2 regions of the Paenibacillus puldeungensis genome follow, and region 2 is predicted to be linked to the other one. Evidence: predicted binding sites of a transcription regulator. Region 2 holds the regulator's gene; the other holds the start of a gene.
What was found. The regulator Rex, encoded in region 2, represses fermentation and respiration genes when NADH is low (regulators of the CRP and FNR family bind a similar motif). The targets are predictions, from matches to a motif close to TTGTGAAATATTTCACAA.

Region 1: pflB (formate C-acetyltransferase) is a predicted target of Rex. The motif match lies at 6,812-6,829, and genes of this name have one in related genera.

What each region holds. Positions count from the first base shown of each region.
Region 1 is NZ_JBHTLM010000004.1:210,217-219,473, reverse strand. It holds gene ACFQ3W_RS07885 (cache domain-containing sensor histidine kinase) at 1-251, opposite strand, end outside; gene ACFQ3W_RS07880 (carbohydrate ABC transporter permease) at 316-1,143, opposite strand; gene ACFQ3W_RS07875 (carbohydrate ABC transporter permease) at 1,143-2,027, opposite strand; gene ACFQ3W_RS07870 (ABC transporter substrate-binding protein) at 2,116-3,501, opposite strand; gene pflA (pyruvate formate-lyase-activating protein) at 3,687-4,427, opposite strand; gene pflB (formate C-acetyltransferase) at 4,475-6,736, opposite strand; gene adhE (bifunctional acetaldehyde-CoA/alcohol dehydrogenase) at 6,991-9,257, opposite strand, start outside.
Region 2 is NZ_JBHTLM010000020.1:27,341-36,597, forward strand. It holds gene panC (pantoate--beta-alanine ligase) at 1-385, shown strand, start outside; gene panD (aspartate 1-decarboxylase) at 379-762, shown strand; gene ACFQ3W_RS21030 (tetratricopeptide repeat protein) at 883-1,515, shown strand; gene dinG (ATP-dependent DNA helicase DinG) at 1,690-4,551, shown strand; gene ACFQ3W_RS21040 (redox-sensing transcriptional repressor Rex) at 4,561-5,238, shown strand; gene ACFQ3W_RS21045 (amidohydrolase) at 5,228-6,526, shown strand; gene ACFQ3W_RS21050 (cell wall elongation regulator TseB-like domain-containing protein) at 6,599-7,084, shown strand; gene ACFQ3W_RS21055 (AraC family transcriptional regulator) at 7,539-8,540, opposite strand; gene ACFQ3W_RS21060 (glycoside hydrolase family 3 C-terminal domain-containing protein) at 8,669-9,257, shown strand, end outside.

The DNA.
Region 1 (9,257 bases), on a different contig from region 2:
GAATCCGGATCCTTCGCCACGAGTGCCGCTTGAAACACACCTTTAGCAATGCCGTTGTCCGTAACGTTGTCCATCTCATGAAAAACGTTCTTGATGCTGTAGCTGATCGCTTTGAGCGAGTACTCCGCCTGCTCGCTGTACTTGGTTTCAATCGAGTGAAACGTCACAAAAAACGTAATAATGCCAAGTATAAACAAAGGAATAATGACGAGACCAAGAAAAGCAGTTAACAGTTTGATGCGCAGGTTCATTTGGCGGCAGCTCCCAGCTTAACGACTACTTCTAATAACTATCCTTATATTACCACGGTCGTCGTTAACCTTTAACGCTCCCGGCCGTAACTCCTTCAATAATTTTTTCCTGCAACACCGCATAGATGATCATTACCGGCAAGACGCTGAACACAATCCCGGCCGACATTTGCGCGTAGTTCGTGTTGTAAGCGTCGCGGAAACCAACCATCCCTACCGGAAGCGTTCTTAACTCATCGCTCGACAGAAAATAGTTCGCCAGCAAAAACTCGTTCCAGTTCCCCAAAAAATTGATGATGAATACGGTAACGATCGCCGGTATAGTCAGCGGAATGATGATTTTGGCAAACAACCCCGTGGACTTTAATCCGTCCATGACGGCAGCTTCCTCAATTTCGCCGGGGAGTGAGCGCATGAAGGCGGCCAGGATAATGACCGAAAACGGGATTGCGTTCGCCACATAGGGCAAAATGAGCGCCATGTGAGTATCGAGAATGCCCAACGTACGCATGATCCCATAGATCGGCAGCAGCAGGGAATTGTTCGGAATCAGCATGCCGAGCAGAATGAGCTGAAACACTACTGCACTTACCCGGTTATATCGCATCCGCGTCACCGCAAAAGCTAGCATAGCCGCAAAGCCTATGGATAAGCAGGCCGATAATACACCGATATACAAGCTGTTAAAAAAATAGGTGCTGATTTTCGCGTTCACCCAGGCGTTGACGTAGTTATCAAATATGATTGCAGACGGCGGACCAAACGGATTTGCAGCGATCGCCTGATTATCGCTTTTCAGCGAAGAGAACAATACGAACAAGAAAGGATACAGGATGACGAGCAAATACGCCATAAGGAAAAAGTGTGGGATCGATTTTTTCAACACTCTCATCAGTATTCAACCCTTTCTGTGCGTCTTGCGATAAGCAGTTGATACGCTACGGTAATGATAATCGTAAAAACAAAAATAAGCACCGCAATGGCGTTGCCGAACCCATGGCGGAAACTGGTGATTGCGTACCTGATCATATACGTCGCCATCACGTCGGTCGATCCGGCCGGGCCGCCTTTGGTCATCACCAGCACGATATCCGCCGCCTTCATCGCGCCAGCTACGCTTAGCATGACCACGACGGAGATAATCGGCATAATCAGCGGAATCGTGATTTTTACCGCCCGCTGAATGCCGTTTGCGCCATCAATAGCCGCCGCTTCATCCAGTTCTTTCGGGATGGATAAAATCGCCGCCAGCACCATGACAATGTAGAATCCGGTCCACTGCCAGGCGTTGGTGATCAGGATAGAAATCATCGCCCAATTTTTATCGGACAACCAGTAAACCGGCGGAATTCCGAACACGCCAAGCACTTCATTCATCAGCCCAAAGTCCGGATTGTAAATAAACCCCCACAAAATGCCGATCACTGCGGTAGACATGATAGAAGGCATAAACACCGCCGTCTTGTACAATCCTTTCAGCCGCTTGACGTTTGCGATCAATAACGAGAAAAAAATGATAATAGGCACCTGTATAAAGCAGGAGAACAAAATAAAGTACACATTGTTCATCACTGATTTCCAAAAGGCTTGGTCTTTGAAGGCGGTCGCATAATTATCGAATCCGATGTAGTTGATATGCTTGGAGATCCCGTTCCAGCTGGTAAAGCTGTTGTTGATCGCCGTAAAAATCGGGTAAATAAAAAAAGCCAGAAACAAAACAAAGGCCGGGAGTATAAACAAACTATAAATTAGCGGGTTTCTGAGCGCTTTGTTCATGCCAATTACCTCCAGTTGGAAACAAAGGCGCCCCCACGTCAGATTGAGGCGGGTGACGCCCTTGCATATATTTATCAATCGCTTAAGTTTATTCTGCTGCTGCGTTAGCCGTATCCTGAGCGGCCTGCACGTTCTCCAGCATTTTGGCCGGTTCAATTTCTCCACCGATAATTTGCTGAATACCCAGGCTGAGCGCCGTGTTGACCTCCGCTTGGACAAGCGCGTCAAACGCCGGGAACGAGGTTCCGATTTCGCTTACTCCTTTGAAAATATCCTGCATAAGCGGATCGTCGGACGCCGTTTTCATTTGCTCCAGATCCATCTTCATGGCCGGCAGCACGCCGTCTTCCTTCAGACCTCTAAGTTGCATTTCTTCCGTCCACATATTTTTGATGAACTCTTTGACCGCCTGCAGCTTCCGCGGGTCTTCTGCTACAGCGTTGGAGAACCCGTAACCGTTATTCGCGTCCTGCATCACGATCACCGGATCGCCTTCATGCAGGGGAGGCATATTAAAGTAACCAATTTTGCCCACCATATCGCCGGCTTGCGCCGGATCTCGGAAGACTGAGTTGGCCCAGGAGCCATCCATCATCATGATCGCTTCACCCGTAATGATCTGGTTTCTCATATCCGCGTATTCAAGGCCAAGCTCGCCTTTTTTGTAGTATCCTTTCTTCACCCATTCCTGGTGCTTGGCGATCGCTTTGACCATATTTTCATCGGTCCATTTCGTCTTGCCGGTTTTGAAGCCGTAAGTGACTTCCGGCCCGGCATAATACGACCACAAATTGTTCGTCGTCATCAGCGGGATCCAGGCGTCCTTGGATGATTGCGCAAAAGGAATTTTGCCATCGGCTTTAATTTTCTCAGCAATTTGTTCCAGTTGATCCAACGTTTTAGGTACCGTGAGCCCTTTTTGTTTGAAATACTCCTTGTTGTAGAAAAAGCCTTCAATCGAGCCGCCGATCGGCAGCCCATATACTTTCCCGTCCACCGTGAAAGGAGCCAGAGTCGTGAACTTATCTTTGATGCCAAGCTCATCAATGATCGGCGTCAAATCGAGCATCAGCCCTTCTTTCGCATAAAGCGCCGCATCCGGGCTGCCGAACACATCGAAAATTTCCGGTGGTTTCCCAGCGGCCATTTCCCCGCGCAGCTTCTCTTTACGGTTTACTTCCGAATCCACAGCGTCAAGCTTAATTGTTAAGCCCGGAACGGCCGCTTCTGTTTGCTTCACGACATCCTGCAGCATGGCTAAGCGGAACTTCTTGGATTCCCCTACCTGCGTGTGTCGGATCGTAATTTCAAACGGATCATTGTTCTCCACCTTCGATTCTGTGCCGGCTTCCCCTTTGTTTGTCGCATCTTGCCCTTCCTTGACGGAAGTGTTATTTCCGGATTTTCCACACCCCACAAGCAGTGCGGATGCAACGAAAATGACAGACAGCAGCATCAGCAAACTTTTTCTCATATTTCTTGACCCTCCTCCAAAACGGTATGATTTGGTACACCCTCATTATAGAAAGCGTTTTTATCCTTGATAAGGAGGACATTTTTCTAGAATGGGGATAATATCGTCTACAGCGCAAAAAAAACGGTTAAACCAAACACATTGTGTAAGGTTAACCGTTTTTGTTAAGGTTCTATAAAATTACGTTACTTGCTAGCCGCTACCTGCTGCTGCCCCTCACGAATGATCCGGTAAGCACGTTCGATTTCCTCGTCTGTCGGAGGCTCAACCCCTTCAAGAGGGTAATCCCAACCGAGCTCCTGCCATTTAAAGATGCCCATAACGTGGTAAGGGAGGATTTCAAACTTTTCGACGCCTTTCAAGCTGCCGATAAATCTTCCAAGCTCAAGCAGATCTTGTTCGTCGTCATGAATACCAGGAACATATACGTGGCGAATCCACATGCTCCGTCCATGATCGGAAAGCCACCGCGCCATGTTCAGGATACGGTCGTTCGGTTTCCCGGTAAGCTTGATGTGCTTCTCGTTGTTGATATGCTTAATATCAAGCATCACCAAATCGGTGACATCGAGCAAATCGCGGATTTTATCCCCTTCATTGTAGCCGTTCGTATCAAGTGTTGTATGAAGGTTCCACCGTTTCTTCGCCTCGCTGAACAGCTCGGTAACAAACGGAGCTTGCAGTGTCGCTTCGCCGCCAGATACCGTCAACCCGCCGCCTGACGGGCGGTAGTAGCCGAGATAAGGTTCGATCTCGGCCAATACCTCCTCGGTAGTCATTTCTTTGCCTTCCGTCAAGCTCCAGGTATCTGGATTGTGGCAATATTGACATTTCAGCAGACAACCTTGCATAAAGAGAACGAAACGAATACCCGGTCCATCAACTGTACCAAAAGTCTCCAATGAGTGAATACGGCCTTTAAGCATCTTTCGTCACCCTTTCCTCTTTGGTTGCCCGTTTCCAACAATCCAGATTACATTTTTTCGTGGAATGTACGATGGATAACTTCCAGTTGTTGTTCACGAGTCAATTTAATGAAGTTAACGGCATATCCAGATACCCGAATGGTCAATTGCGGATATTTTTCCGGATGATCCATAGCATCAAGCAGAGTTTCACGGTCAAACACGTTGACGTTCAGGTGATGAGCCATGCTGCCGAAGTAGCCGTCCATCATCGATACGAGGTTCGATTGACGAGATTCTGTTTCTTTACCAAGCGCCTTAGGAACGATCGAGAAGGTGTTGGAAATACCATCCAAGCTATCTTCATAAGGCAGTTTAGCAACAGAACTCAAGGATGCAAGGGCACCTTTTTTGTCACGTCCATGCATTGGGTTAGCACCAGGAGCAAATGGTTCGCCCGCTTTACGTCCATCTGGTGTAGTACCTGTTTTCTTACCATATACGACGTTAGAAGTGATCGTCAAGATCGATTGTGTAGGCAATGCGTTACGGTAAGTTTTGTGTTTGCGAATCATACCCATGAAGGTTTTAACCAGATCAACCGCGATTTCGTCAACACGATCATCGTTGTTACCATAGCAAGGATATTCGCCTTCTGTTTCGAAGTCAACGGCGATGCCCGCTTCGTTACGGATGACTTTAACTTTCGCATATTTGATTGCGCTCAGCGAGTCAGCAGCTACCGACAGACCAGCGATACCGCAAGCCATCGTGCGGAGAATGTCGCGGTCATGCAGCGCCATTTCGATCCGTTCATAGCAGTATTTATCATGCATGTAGTGGATGACGTTCAAAGTATTTACATACAATTTAGCCAGCCATTCCATCATTGGTTTGTAGCGTTTCATAACTTCTTCATAGTCGAGATATTCAGAAGTAATTGCTGGCAAATCCGGACCGATTTGCGTGCCGTATCTTTCGTCTTTACCACCGTTGATCGCGTACAGCAAAGCTTTAGCAAGGTTGGCACGAGCGCCGAAGAATTGCATTTGTTTACCGATTTCCATAGCGGATACGCAGCAAGCGATACCGTAGTCGTCGCCATAGATTGGACGCATCAAGTCATCGTTTTCGTATTGAATCGAGCTAGTCTCGATCGATACTTTAGCACAGAATTTCTTGAAGGCTTCAGGCAAACGTTCGGACCAAAGTACAGTCAAGTTTGGTTCTGGAGCAGGTCCAAGGTTGTAAAGTGTATGAAGGAAACGGAAGCTGTTCTTTGTAACGCGAGTTTTACCGTTAACCGACATACCGCCGATGGATTCAGTTACCCAAGTAGGGTCCCCGCTGAACAGGTCGTTGTATTCAGGAGTTCTCAGGAATTTAACGATACGCAGCTTCATGACAAAGTGGTCAACCAATTCTTGTGCAGTTTCTTCTGTCAATGTTCCTTCAGCCAAGTCGCGTTCAATGTAGGCGTCAAGGAAAGAAGATACACGGCCGAGCGACATAGCCGCACCGTCTTGTTCTTTAACGGCTGCAAGGTAACCAAAGTATACCCATTGGAAAGCTTCTTTAGCGTTGTTAGCCGGTCTCGAAATATCGAAGCCGTACATTTCGCCAAGTTTTTTCAACTCGCCAAGTGCACGAATTTGTTCGGACAATTCTTCGCGAAGACGAATTACATCTTCATCGATCGTGTCAACTTCGAGGCTAAGCAGTTCTTGTTTCTTTTGTTCTATTAGGAAATCCACACCATACAGGGCAAGACGACGATAGTCGCCAATGATCCGGCCACGGCCGTAAGCATCAGGAAGACCAGTAATAATCCCAGCATGACGGGCAGCTCTCATGTCAGTAGTATAAGCATCAAATACGCCTTGGTTATGTGTTTTGCGGAATTTCGTAAAAATATCTACGATTTCAGTTGGCAAATCGAAGCCATATGCTTTACAAGCGCTGATGACCATCTTGATTCCACCAAACGGGTGAATCGTACGTTGGAAAGGCTTGGAACCTTGAACACCAACAACTTGTTCTTTCTCTTTATCCAAATAACCCGGAGTATGAGAAGTGATTGTGGAAGGGTTATTAACGTCCACATCAAGCACTCCGCCAGCTTCTCTTTCTTCCTTAGACAGGTTCGATACGATATCCCACAATGCTGTCGTGTTAGCTGTCGGACCAGCCAAGAAAGAATCATTACCAACATAAGATGTAATGTTGGTTTCGATGAAATCGCGAGTGTTAACCTCTTTCATCCATTTCCCTTTTTTAAAGCTTCTCCATGCGCTTTGCACTTCTTGAACTTCTTTTTCCATCACCGACATCTTTATTCCCTCCATTTATATAATTTGGTCGCGGTTGAAGGATTTTTAATCCGCGCCATTGTGATCCCTTAAAATTTGTGATACTTTTCACAACTCAGACAACAATTGTGCCCAACTGGATTCGTCGGGGTAACTTCCATCATAAATGTATGAGGGATCATTTACACTGTAATCATAGCTTAACCACTATAAAAGAGTTGTGACAAATATCACTCTAGGTGATATTTGTCACGTTTTCATTGCCTATTGTTCACTTATTCTTCAAATCTGCCGTAGAAGCCGTCGCGATATACTTCAGCCAGCTCGGTAACGAGCGGCAGCTTCGGATTCGCCGTGGTGCATTGGTCTTCAAAGGCGCGGTCAGCCAGGTAATCGACTTTGCTTTCGAATTCTTTAGCATCAAAGCCCAGAGCTTGGAACGTTTCAGGAATACCAAGCTTTTTGTTGAGTTCGCGGATCGCTTTGATCAAGCTCTTCACGCCTTCTTCTGTAGTGCGAGCCGGCAAGCCCAGAATGCGGGCGATTTCAGCGTAACGCTCGTCAGCTACGAAGTGTGTATATTTAGGCCATGCTGCGAATTTCGTAGGTTTCTTAGCGTTATAACGGATAACGTGCGGCAGCAGAATCGCGTTCGTACGACCGTGCGGAGTATGGAATTCACCGCCCCATTTATGCGCCAAGCTGTGGTTGATGCCCAGGAATGCGTTAGAGAACGCCATACCAGCAATCGTCGAAGCGTTATGCATTTTCTCACGAGCCAGTTTATCGCCTTCGAGAGCCGATTTTTCAAGGTATTGGAATACCAATTGAATCGCTTTGATCGCCAGGCCATCGGTGTAGTCGTTAGCCAGTACCGAAACATAAGCTTCGATAGCGTGAGTCAATACGTCCATACCGGTATCGGCAACAGCCGATTTTGGCAAGCTGTATACAAACTCAGGGTCGATGATCGCTACATCCGGCGTCAATTCATAGTCAGCCAAAGGATATTTCGTGTTGCCGTTCAGTTTGTCGGTAATAACCGCAAACGAGGTAACTTCTGAACCTGTACCCGAAGTCGTTGGGATAGCCACGAATTTCGTTTTTTGGCCCAGGCGTGGGTATTTGTAAAGACGTTTACGGATATCCATGAATTTTTGTTTCAGGTTGAAGAAGTCTTCTTCAGGATATTCGTAGAACAGCCACATCCCTTTCGCAGCGTCCATTGCAGAACCGCCACCGAGTGCGATGATGCAGTCTGGCTGGAATTTAGCCATCATTTCCGTACCGCGTTCTACAGTCGTAGTCGATGGATCTGGCTCAACGTCCGAGAAGATTTCGATCGCTACTGGAACTTGACGTTGACGCAGATAGTGCTCAACTCTAGCCACATATCCGAGTTTAACCATCATTGGGTCAGTTACGATAATAACGCGGGAGATGTCCGGCATTTTAGCAAGGTATTGGGTCGAGTTTTTCTCAAAATAAATTTTGCTAGGAACTTTGAACCATTGCATATTCACGGTACGACGATTCACCCTTTTCACGTTGATCAGATTGACAGCCGTTACGTTCGACGAAGTCGAGTTGCGTCCGTACGATCCGCAGCCGAGTGTCAGCGATGGCAGGTTCGTGTTGTAAATGTCACCGATACCGCCTTGCGAAGAAGGTTGGTTCACCAGAATACGGCAAGTTGGCATACTTTCAGAGAATTTTTGGATGATTTCTTCGTTGTCCGAATGGATAACCGAGGAGTGACCCATACCGCCGAATCTAACAACTTCCAGAGCGCGTTCGATACCTTGTTCTGCATTTTTAACTTTGAAGCAAGCCAGAACCGGGCTCAGTTTTTCTGCAGAGAGTGGGAATTTCGGCCCTACGCCGTCGATTTCGGCAACGAGAATTTTCGTGCCGGCCGGTACGTCGATACCGCACATTTCAGCGATTTTCGTAGCAGGTTGGCCTACGATCGCAGGGTTAACTGCACATTTATCAGCAACGATTGCCCCAGCAGTCAATTTTGCAGCTTCTTCTTTATTTACAAAGTAGCAGCCATTAGCAATCATTTTCTTTTTCACTTGGTCAAAGACAGGTTCTTCAATAATTACCGCTTGCTCGGAAGCGCAGATCATACCGTTGTCAAACGTTTTGGAGAGAATCAAATCGTTGACAGCTTGATCCAGGTTAGCACTCTTTTCAATGAAGCAAGGTACGTTACCAGGACCTACGCCGAGAGCCGGTTTGCCGCAGCTGTATGCTGCTTTAACCATTGCGGAACCACCAGTTGCAAGAATACAAGCTACATCAGGGTGGTTCATCAGTCCGTTCGTGCGATCCATCGAAGGATTTTCGATCCATTGGATGCAGTCAGCAGGTGCTCCGTGCTTCACGGCTGCTTCGAGCAAAATTTTAGCGGCTTCCGTACTACAAGCTTGTGCGGATGGATGGAAACCGAAAATAATCGGGTTACGAGTTTTAATGGCAATCAGAGATTTGAAGATCGTGGTGGACGTTGGGTTCGTTACCGGAGTAATACCCATAA
Region 2 (9,257 bases):
CATCGACATTATTCCGTGTCCAATCGTTCGGGAGGCTGATGGCCTTGCACTAAGTTCCCGAAACGTATATTTAACCCCCGAGCAGCGTCAAGCAGCGCTGGTACTGTCTAAGAGCCTCCACTTCGTGGAGGAAAAAGCGAAAAGCGTAGGTGGAGTGATTGTAGGCGACATCCGGTCTGATTTGATCGATACGATCAGTAGCGAACCACTGGCGGAAATCGATTATGTGGAAATTACCAAGTTTCCCGATCTAACCGCGCTTGAGGATCCGGATCGGCTCGATTCAATTGGAAGTGATGTATTGATCGCTTTAGCCGTAAAATTTGGCTCCACGCGTTTGATCGACAATGTCATTTTGGAAAAGAAGGTGCTTACGTCATGTTAAGAACGATGATGAAATCTAAAATTCACCGGGCAACCGTAACGGAAGCAAATTTGAATTATGTTGGCAGTATCACGATTGACGAGAATTTGATGGAAGCTGCAGATATTCTTGAAAATGAAAAAGTACAAATCGTCAATAACAATAACGGGGCTCGCCTAGAAACCTACGTCATTCCGGGACCTCGTGGCAGTGGTGTTATCTGTTTGAATGGCGCGGCAGCAAGACTGGTTCAGCCGGGCGACAATGTAATAATTATATCGTACGCTCAAATGTCCGCAGAGGAACTGCGTAGCCATAAGCCAACCGTCGTTTTCGTGGACGAAAACAATCGGACCGTCGAAAAAGCCAATCAAGAGCTGCATGCGGTGATTCGTTAATTTAGCCGGCTTTTACCGCGGAACATGCAATTCCTGGTCAAGGGAATGAAAAGGCCGTCCAAAACAAAAAATGAAGTTAAGGCTCGGACTGATTTCATTTTCGTTAAGGGTGGGATGTGAATGATGTTTCAGCATGTTTTTGCGGAAATGAATGAGATGTTGGACGAAATTTCCCGTAAGTATCCGGTAGCCCAAGGTGATCAAAAGCAGGACCTTGTACACAAATGGCGTTTGCTCAAGCATATGAGCGACGGAATTATTGAGGAATGGCTTTGTTTTGAGGAGAAGATGGGTGTGCTGCGCCAAAACATTGGAAACATTGACATACAGGATATGCCAGTGCTACCCGAAATGGACTCAGTCCCATTCATCAAAGGCCAAGGGTATTATAAGCTGCTGATGTTTTCTGAGGCGTTGCCGCAGTTCCAGCAGTTGCTTGAGCAGTTTCCTGAAAGTATGGTTGGTCGGACTTATCTGGCGATGTGCCACATGCATCTGGAACAAAGCGATGAAGCGACCGAGCATTTCAAGCAGGTGCTTAGGGTTGCGACAAATAAGCGAATGCGTTCGGTAATTTACAATGCATTAGGCTGCATCGAAGCTCAAAAAGGAACTTTTACCAAGGCAAAAGAATTTTTTACGTTAGCTTATCACAGTGATCCTTCCCTTCCGGAGCCTTTAGCTAACTTAGAGGCATGTCTAAACAGTAAGGGGAAACTGATCTACAGCAACGAACTGACGTCATTATTGTAATTATATTGGAGTCGTAGATGTCAGCTGAGCGATGCGATCATCCGCAGGAAGTGCGGCGCATCGCTCGTTTTGTTTGTGATGTAATTTACATAGAGATATTGTATTAATTTTCAAATTGGCATTCTTCTGTTATGCTGTAATGTAGACTGGAATGAAAGGGACTTATATACGCAAATGAAATATGCAGTGCTCGATTTTGAAACTACAGGCAATCAGTCCTTTGATGAAATCATTCAAGTGGGACTTGCGATTATAGAACCGGATAGGACGATTTCTCAGGTGTATAACTCCTTCGTTAAGCCTAGTATCCCGATCCCTCCGTTTATTACCGGGCTCACCGGGATCACGGAAGAGCATGTGAAGGATGCTCCGGAGCTAGACGAAGTGATGATGGAGATGGTTCCGCTTCTGAATGATGTCGTACTTGTCGGGCACAATGTAGCCTTTGATTTCAACTATTTGCAAAGTGCATTGGACAAAACGGGTTATTTGCCCTTTACGGGCAGGATTCTTGATACGATGGATTTCTTGAAAATCATGTTTCCATCACTCATGTCTTATCAGCTTGGCATGGTGGCGGCGGAGTTTGATGTGCAGCACGATCGTCCACATCAGGCCGACAGTGATGCATTGGCAACGGCGCTCATTTTTTTGAAGTGCCTTGAAGAATGTGAAAGCCTACCGCTTCTGACCATACAGCGATTAGTGGATTTGTTTGCCGGCGAGGACAGCGACTTAGGTTGGTTCTTTGATGCGTTGCTTCAGGAAAAGGAACGCGAGGCAAATCCGAATGAAGGCGGATTTACGTACTATCGTCAATTTGCGCTGCAAGCTGAGGATTGGATGGATATCGAAACGCCTCGAAATGCGCTTTTGGACAATCCGCTGGAGGATATCACCTTCGAGCAGTTTATGGATCAGGTACGTGAACGTCTGCGTGAGCGCCTGCCGCAATATGAGGAACGGGAAGCGCAGAACATGATGCTTCATGAAGTGATGAAGGCCTTTGACGAGGACAAACATCTTTTGGTAGAAGCTGGAACAGGGACCGGAAAATCGTTAGGTTACTTACTTCCTGCAATATATCATAGCGTTAAACAGGATGAGAAGGTTATGGTAAGTACACATACGATTAACCTTCAGGAGCAGCTTAGAGAGCGAGATATCCCACTGCTGACCGAGGTCGTTCCGTTTCCTTTTCTGGCGGCTGTATTTAAGGGAAGACAACATTATTTGTGTCTGCGTAAATTTGAACATAAAATAAACAGAAGAGACTTCACAACGCCAAAAGAAGAGGTGATGACGGCTGCACAAATGATTGTGTGGCTGACACAAACGATAAACGGTGATGACGAGGAGCTTAACTTAGGAAATCGCGGAAATGATTTTTGGGAGACAGTCGCAAGCGAGTCCGATTCATGTTTAGGTCGTTCGTGTCCGTGGTTTCGAAAATGCTTCTACCACCGGGCGAAGCACGAAGCCGGTGTGGCGGATGTGGTCATCACGAATCATTCCAAATTGTTTACGGACATTCAGGCAGGTCATCAACTGCTTCCGGGCTATGAGCGTCTGGTCATCGATGAAGCACATCACCTGGAGGATGTGGCGGGCAAACATTTAGGGATTAATATGAAGTATTTTACAGTCATTCACACCTTAACCCGCCTATTCAAAGATAGTAAGACAGGCCAGTTTCCGAATTTGCGTATCCAGTTGCAAAGCTCGGTAAACGAAAAGTCGGCTGAGTGGTGCTCCGTTATTGACAGCTTTTATCCTACGCTTGTAGATGTGAAAGAGACCTGGGACAAGCTAAACGAGTTGCTGTTCACGCTTATGCCGGAACGCAGTGATGCTGCGCCTGGAGATCCTGGTCAATTCGTTTTTCGGCTGCTGCCGCATAAGAAGCCGAAGGATTGGGACACGCTGGCTGCGCTGGAGAACCAAATTTATGTCTCGCTTGGGGACGTGCTGCGCAAAGGAGAACGCCTGCTCAGTCAAATCAGGGAAGAGCAGGACGATATCGGATCGGAAAGCTTGCTGACCGACATCAGCGGTTTGCTTAAGGACTTGGGAACCGAACGCGAGGCGTTGCGCTTCTTCATGAAATTAGATGGCGAAGATACCGTCTATTGGATGGAGGGTAACGGAAACTATCGCAGCCGGTCTTTGCAAATGTATGCTGTTCCCATTGATGTGAGCGCCCAACTGAAGGAGTATTTTTTCGACAGTAAGAAAAGCGTGGTCATGACCTCGGCAACTTTATCGGTTGACAAATCGTTTCAGTACATGATCGAGCAATTGGGGCTGCAGGAAGCGGCCTCCGAGGATCGGTTGATCACCTCGATGCTGCCGTCACCGTTTAACTACCGGGATCAGGCATTGCTGGTCATTCCGAGGGATTTTCCTAGCGTCAAAGGAAGCGTTGGTGATGATCACTTCGTCACCACGCTGGTTCGGTCGTTGGCGGATACAGCCATCGCCACGAAGGGACGCATGCTCGTACTGTTTACGTCTTACCGCATGCTCCGCCAGGTTTACGACCCACTAAAGGAGCTGCTGTCCGCGGAAGGGATCACCGTCATAGGACAAGGCATGGACAGCGGCAGCCGTACGAAGCTGACCCGTCGGTTTCAGGGACAGGATGCTTCGGTATTGCTCGGAACGAGCAGCTTCTGGGAAGGAGTAGATATTCCCGGTGAGGCTTTAACGAGCTTAGCGATTGTACGTCTACCTTTTCAGCCGCCGAATCATCCACTTGTGGAGGCAAAGAGCGAACGGCTGCAGAAGGAGAAGAAAAATCCTTTTATGAAGCTGTCAGTGCCTCAGGCTGTCATTCGTTTTAAGCAAGGATTTGGACGACTCGTCCGTACCTCACAGGATCGGGGAATCGTGATCGTGTATGATACGCGCATCTTGGAATCATATTACGGAAAATATTTTCTATACTCTTTGCCAGGTCCGAAGATGGAGCATATGCCGCTTGGTCAAATGGTTCCACGCATATCGGAATGGTTGAATCCTGAGGAACAATCATAGTCCTCAATCTTGCGCCAGAATAGGGGGAAACAAAGTATGAAATCAGAAAAAATTTCGGATGCTGTCGTTCGCAGATTGCCGGTATACCTGCGTTTTCTGAATGAACTGAGCCGCCGCGAGGTACCTACGGTTTCTTCGCAAGAACTTGGCCAGAAGCTGGACCTCAATCCGGCGCAAATTCGTAAGGATCTCGCTTATTTCGGCGATTTCGGGCGAAAAGGCATTGGATACGATGTCGCTTATCTGATCGAGAAAATTCAAGAAATTTTGAATTTAGACCAGCAAATCAATGTTGCTTTGGTGGGTGCTGGTAATCTTGGTCAAGCACTATCTAACTATAATGCATACTTAAAAGATAACATGAAGATCGTGGCCGTTTTTGACGCTTCGCCTGAGAAGATCGGCAAGCAAATTAACAATATTACGATTCAGCCCATCGATGATCTAGGCGACATGGTCAAGGCTAATAACATCCGCATCGGAATTATTACAGTCCCGGATTTTGAGGCTCAACGCGTTGCTGATCAATTGGTTGAGGCTGGAATTAGAGCTATCTTGAATTTTGCACCGACGGTATTAAAGGTTCCGCCGGAAGTTCGAATCCATGCGGCTGACTTTACAACGGATTTGTTAAGCTTGGCTTATTATTTGGAGGATGGAAAGGAACCGGTAAGTTATGAGTCGTAAGTGGTTGATTAAGAATGGTACGTTTGCCGTGTTAAAGGAAGATTGTACCATCGTTCGCGGATATATGCTTGTGGAAGGGGATACGATCACTTACATTGGTGAACAGCGCCCGGAAGGCGTAGAAGGGGCCGAAACATTTGATGGCAAAGGATTGCTGTTCCTGCCTGGGCTCGTAAATACGCATGGCCATGCGGCGATGTCTCTTCTTCGTGGATACGGAGATGATATGGTGCTTCAAAATTGGCTGCAGGAAAAGATGTGGCCGATGGAAGCCAAGTTTACGGGGGCAGATGTTTATGCCGGAACAGCATTGTCCGTACTGGAAATGCTCAAAGGCGGAACAACGACGTTCCTCGACATGTATGACCATATGGACCAAGTGGCTAAGGTCGTTGAAGAATCGGGGATTCGCGCCGTATTGACGCGAGGGGTGATCGGCCTTTGTCCTCCTGAAGTTCAGGATCAGAAGCTGCAGGAGGCTATCCGTTTCGCCCGCGATTGGCACGGTAAAGCGGATGGACGGATCACGACTATGATCTCGCCGCACGCTCCTTACACCTGCCCGCCTGACTACATCGAGAAATTTGTTCAGGTGGCACATGATCTGGATCTTCCAATGCATACGCATATGTCGGAGACGCTTGCGGAAGTAGAGCAGAATGTCAAGGACTATGGGGCTCGGCCTGTAGAGCATCTGCGCAAACTTGGGATGTTCTCGCGTCCAACTTTGCTGGCGCACGCCGTGCATTTGACGGACGAGGAAATTTACGTGTTAGCTGCACATCATGTTGCCGTCTCGCATAATCCGGGTAGCAACCTGAAACTGGCCAGCGGTGTGGCTCGTGTTCCGGAGCTATTAAGCAAAGGGGTCGTTGTTTCACTGGGCACGGATGGCGCTGCGAGCAACAACAATCTCGACATGTTTGAGGAGATCAGGTTGGCTGCTCTGATTCATAAGGGTGTTTCCGGCGATCCTACCGCAGTTCCAGCATTAGAAGCTCTCAAAATGGGAACGGAGTATGGAGCGAAATCGCTCTTCATGCAAAACACAGGCAGGCTGGCTGCTGGGATGAAGGCGGATTTCATCGCGCTGAATACGGAGCAAGCTCATTTTCTGCCGAAAACGGACTACATTTCCCATGTCGTTTATTCCGCTGGTCCGAAGGATGTCGAGCATGTATGGATTAACGGCAAGCAGGTGGTTAAACACGGGGCCTGCCTCACGCTGGATGAAGAGAAGGTTCGCTTCGAGGCTCAGGCAGCATTTGAAGGTCTGCTAGCTCGCTAGATTACAGTTGGCAGTATCCGCAGCTTCAATCTGGCGGGTTCGACTGCCTACTTCGGAGAAAGGAAGAGAAGGTTGAGAAAGAGAACCAAATGGCTCCTGCTCTCCCTCCTGATCCTGCTGCTCGTGCTCTTTGGACTTCACCGCTTTTATATTTACGTTAATCAGGATTATTGGAATGGTGAGTCGGCAGCCATTCAGCAGGCAAAGCAGGAGTCGGGTCTGGTGGAAAGCGATCAAGTATGGAAGTCGGTATGGGATGAAGTGTGCTGGGTCGTCAAGGGCAAGGACGAATCTGGCCGAGATATGATGGTCTGGTTGAGAAAAGATCATGCACCGGAAGTACGGCTGTTATCGGAAGGCGTTTCGGAGGATCAGGTTCGGACCCTCATCAAGGATCGATTGCCTGGTATAAAGATCGTTCGACTGCTGCCGGGGGTCTATAACGATAAGCTCGTTTGGCAGCTATTCTATAAAGAGAAAGATCACCATTACTATCGCTTCTTCGATTTTAGTAAGGGGGAGCCGCTTGAGGAAGTGTTTACACTACCGAACCGGTAATGGCGATTTTACCAATTGTTAGCCTGGCCGTTATAAAGCGACTATTTGACAAAAGATGACTTCTGATATCCATCAGGAGTCATCTTTTTTTACGAAGATTACAAGGACGGCGCCCCCTACCAAGCTGCGGGCTCGTCGCCTGTTGCCCATCGCCCGTCGCCCAGTGTTGAGTAGATGTATTTAGTGCAGTTATTTCATCACGTTTGCAGGGTAGGAGAAAAGTAGATGCAAAAAATACAGCTAAATAGGGCTCGTAGGCTGATGAATGGGATTTAGGCCCGATTTAAATGTACATTTTGCAACTAAAGTGGGAAAAATGAACAGTTCGGACGGATTAGATGTACTTTTTACAACTACGTGCCGTACCTTTCGGTTGAATGCATATGGTCAAGAAGAAAAATTTACAGCAACAACGTTCAAAGGAGTCAATTGTTTTTTTACTTATAGGTTATTTTCAAAAGGTATGGACCCCATGCAGACTTTTATATTCCGAAGGAGTACATTTCTTCATGTTTTTAAAAACTCGATTGAAGGTGGGCAAACTCCCAAAGCCGGAGCTCATGGCCACTTCCATAATCGACAGATTCGGATCGATCAGCAGCTTTTCCGCATGCATGATGCGGTGTTGGCTTAAGTAGTGGTAATAGGACATGCCCATGTATTGCTTAAACAAACGCATGAAGTGAAATTTGCTGAAGCCGGAGAGCTCGGCGAGGTGCTCAACCTGAATATCCTCGGTGCAGTGCTCATTGATATACGTGCAGACTTGCATAAGCTTATCGATGTATTTGTGCTGCTGTTTCTGACCTTTTCGGTGAGAAAAACGGCGTTCCCGGTTCATAAAATGGCGTCCGAGCAAAACGAAGAACTGGATGAGCATCGCATAGGCAGAGGCCTCTTTAAGAAGTGCTTTGCCGAAATATTCACTTGTCAAATCGTGCAAGAGCGATTTCAAAGCCTCGTGCAGCTCAGGTTCCTGATCGGAAGTGATGACAAGGCAGGGGCGGAGTAAATGATACGTGGAATCTAAGCCGTTCAAATGATAGAGCAGGGCGCAATCAAATTGCAAAATGATCCGCTCTCCGGTATTAGGAGCAAAAAGCTGATGCAGTTCGCCGGGCGGGATAATCATAATGTCCCCGGGGTTTAGAACATGCTGGGTACCGTCCACAACTGCGGTGTAAATACTTTCGAGCGGCATGATTACTTCGGCGGCGGTATGCCAATGGATCGGGTAATCCTCGGCTTCTTTATTCAAGTAAATACGTATTCCAAAATGTTCTCGATAGGAGACGGTTTCCTTGGAGCCATCCAGCATTTCGATCAACTGCAACCCACCCTTTCTTTGGTCAGATTGATGAAGCACTCCGATCAAATCAAAGACATTCACTCCCAATCTATCACATCGCTGCGTGGCCAATTGAGCAATATTTGAGGAGCCGAAAGCTAAATTCACGAAGAAACCGCCAAATGTATGCCGATATAATAAAGTAGAGTGAAACCGTATTCAAAATGATATCATGCATTTGTCATATTTTACAATTCAAATCTTATATTCTCAAATGAAGGACAGGTGGGGTTTCCATGGTCGAACTAGTTCATGACGAAGAGAAGATCAATGAGTACAAACTACGCTCGAAGCAGCTTGTTTCACAAATGACCCTTGATGAAAAGATCCATCAAATGGTGCATACTGCCCCAGCCATCGAGCGGCTGAATGTGAAGGCATATAATTGGTGGAACGAGGCGCTTCACGGGGTGGCACGGGCCGGAGTGGCTACGGTGTTTCCTCAGGCGATCGGATTGGCGGCAACATTTGATGAGGACCTGCTCGAAGAAGTGGCCGATCATATCGCCACGGAAGCCAGAGCCAAGTTCAATGCCCAGCAGGATTTCAGCGATACGGATATTTACAAAGGCCTGACCTTCTGGGCCCCAAATGTCAACATTTTCAGAGATCCACGGTGGGGGCGGGGCCATGAAACCTACGGAGAGGATCCGTATCTGACCTCTCGGCTAGGTATACGCTTTATCCAGGGGCTTCAGGGCCATGATGATAACTACCTGAAAGTAGCTGCTTGCGCCAAGCATTTTGCGGTTCACTCCGGACCGGAGGATCTTCGCCATCGGTTTGATGCGGTCGTTTCAACTCAAGACTTGTATGAAACCTATT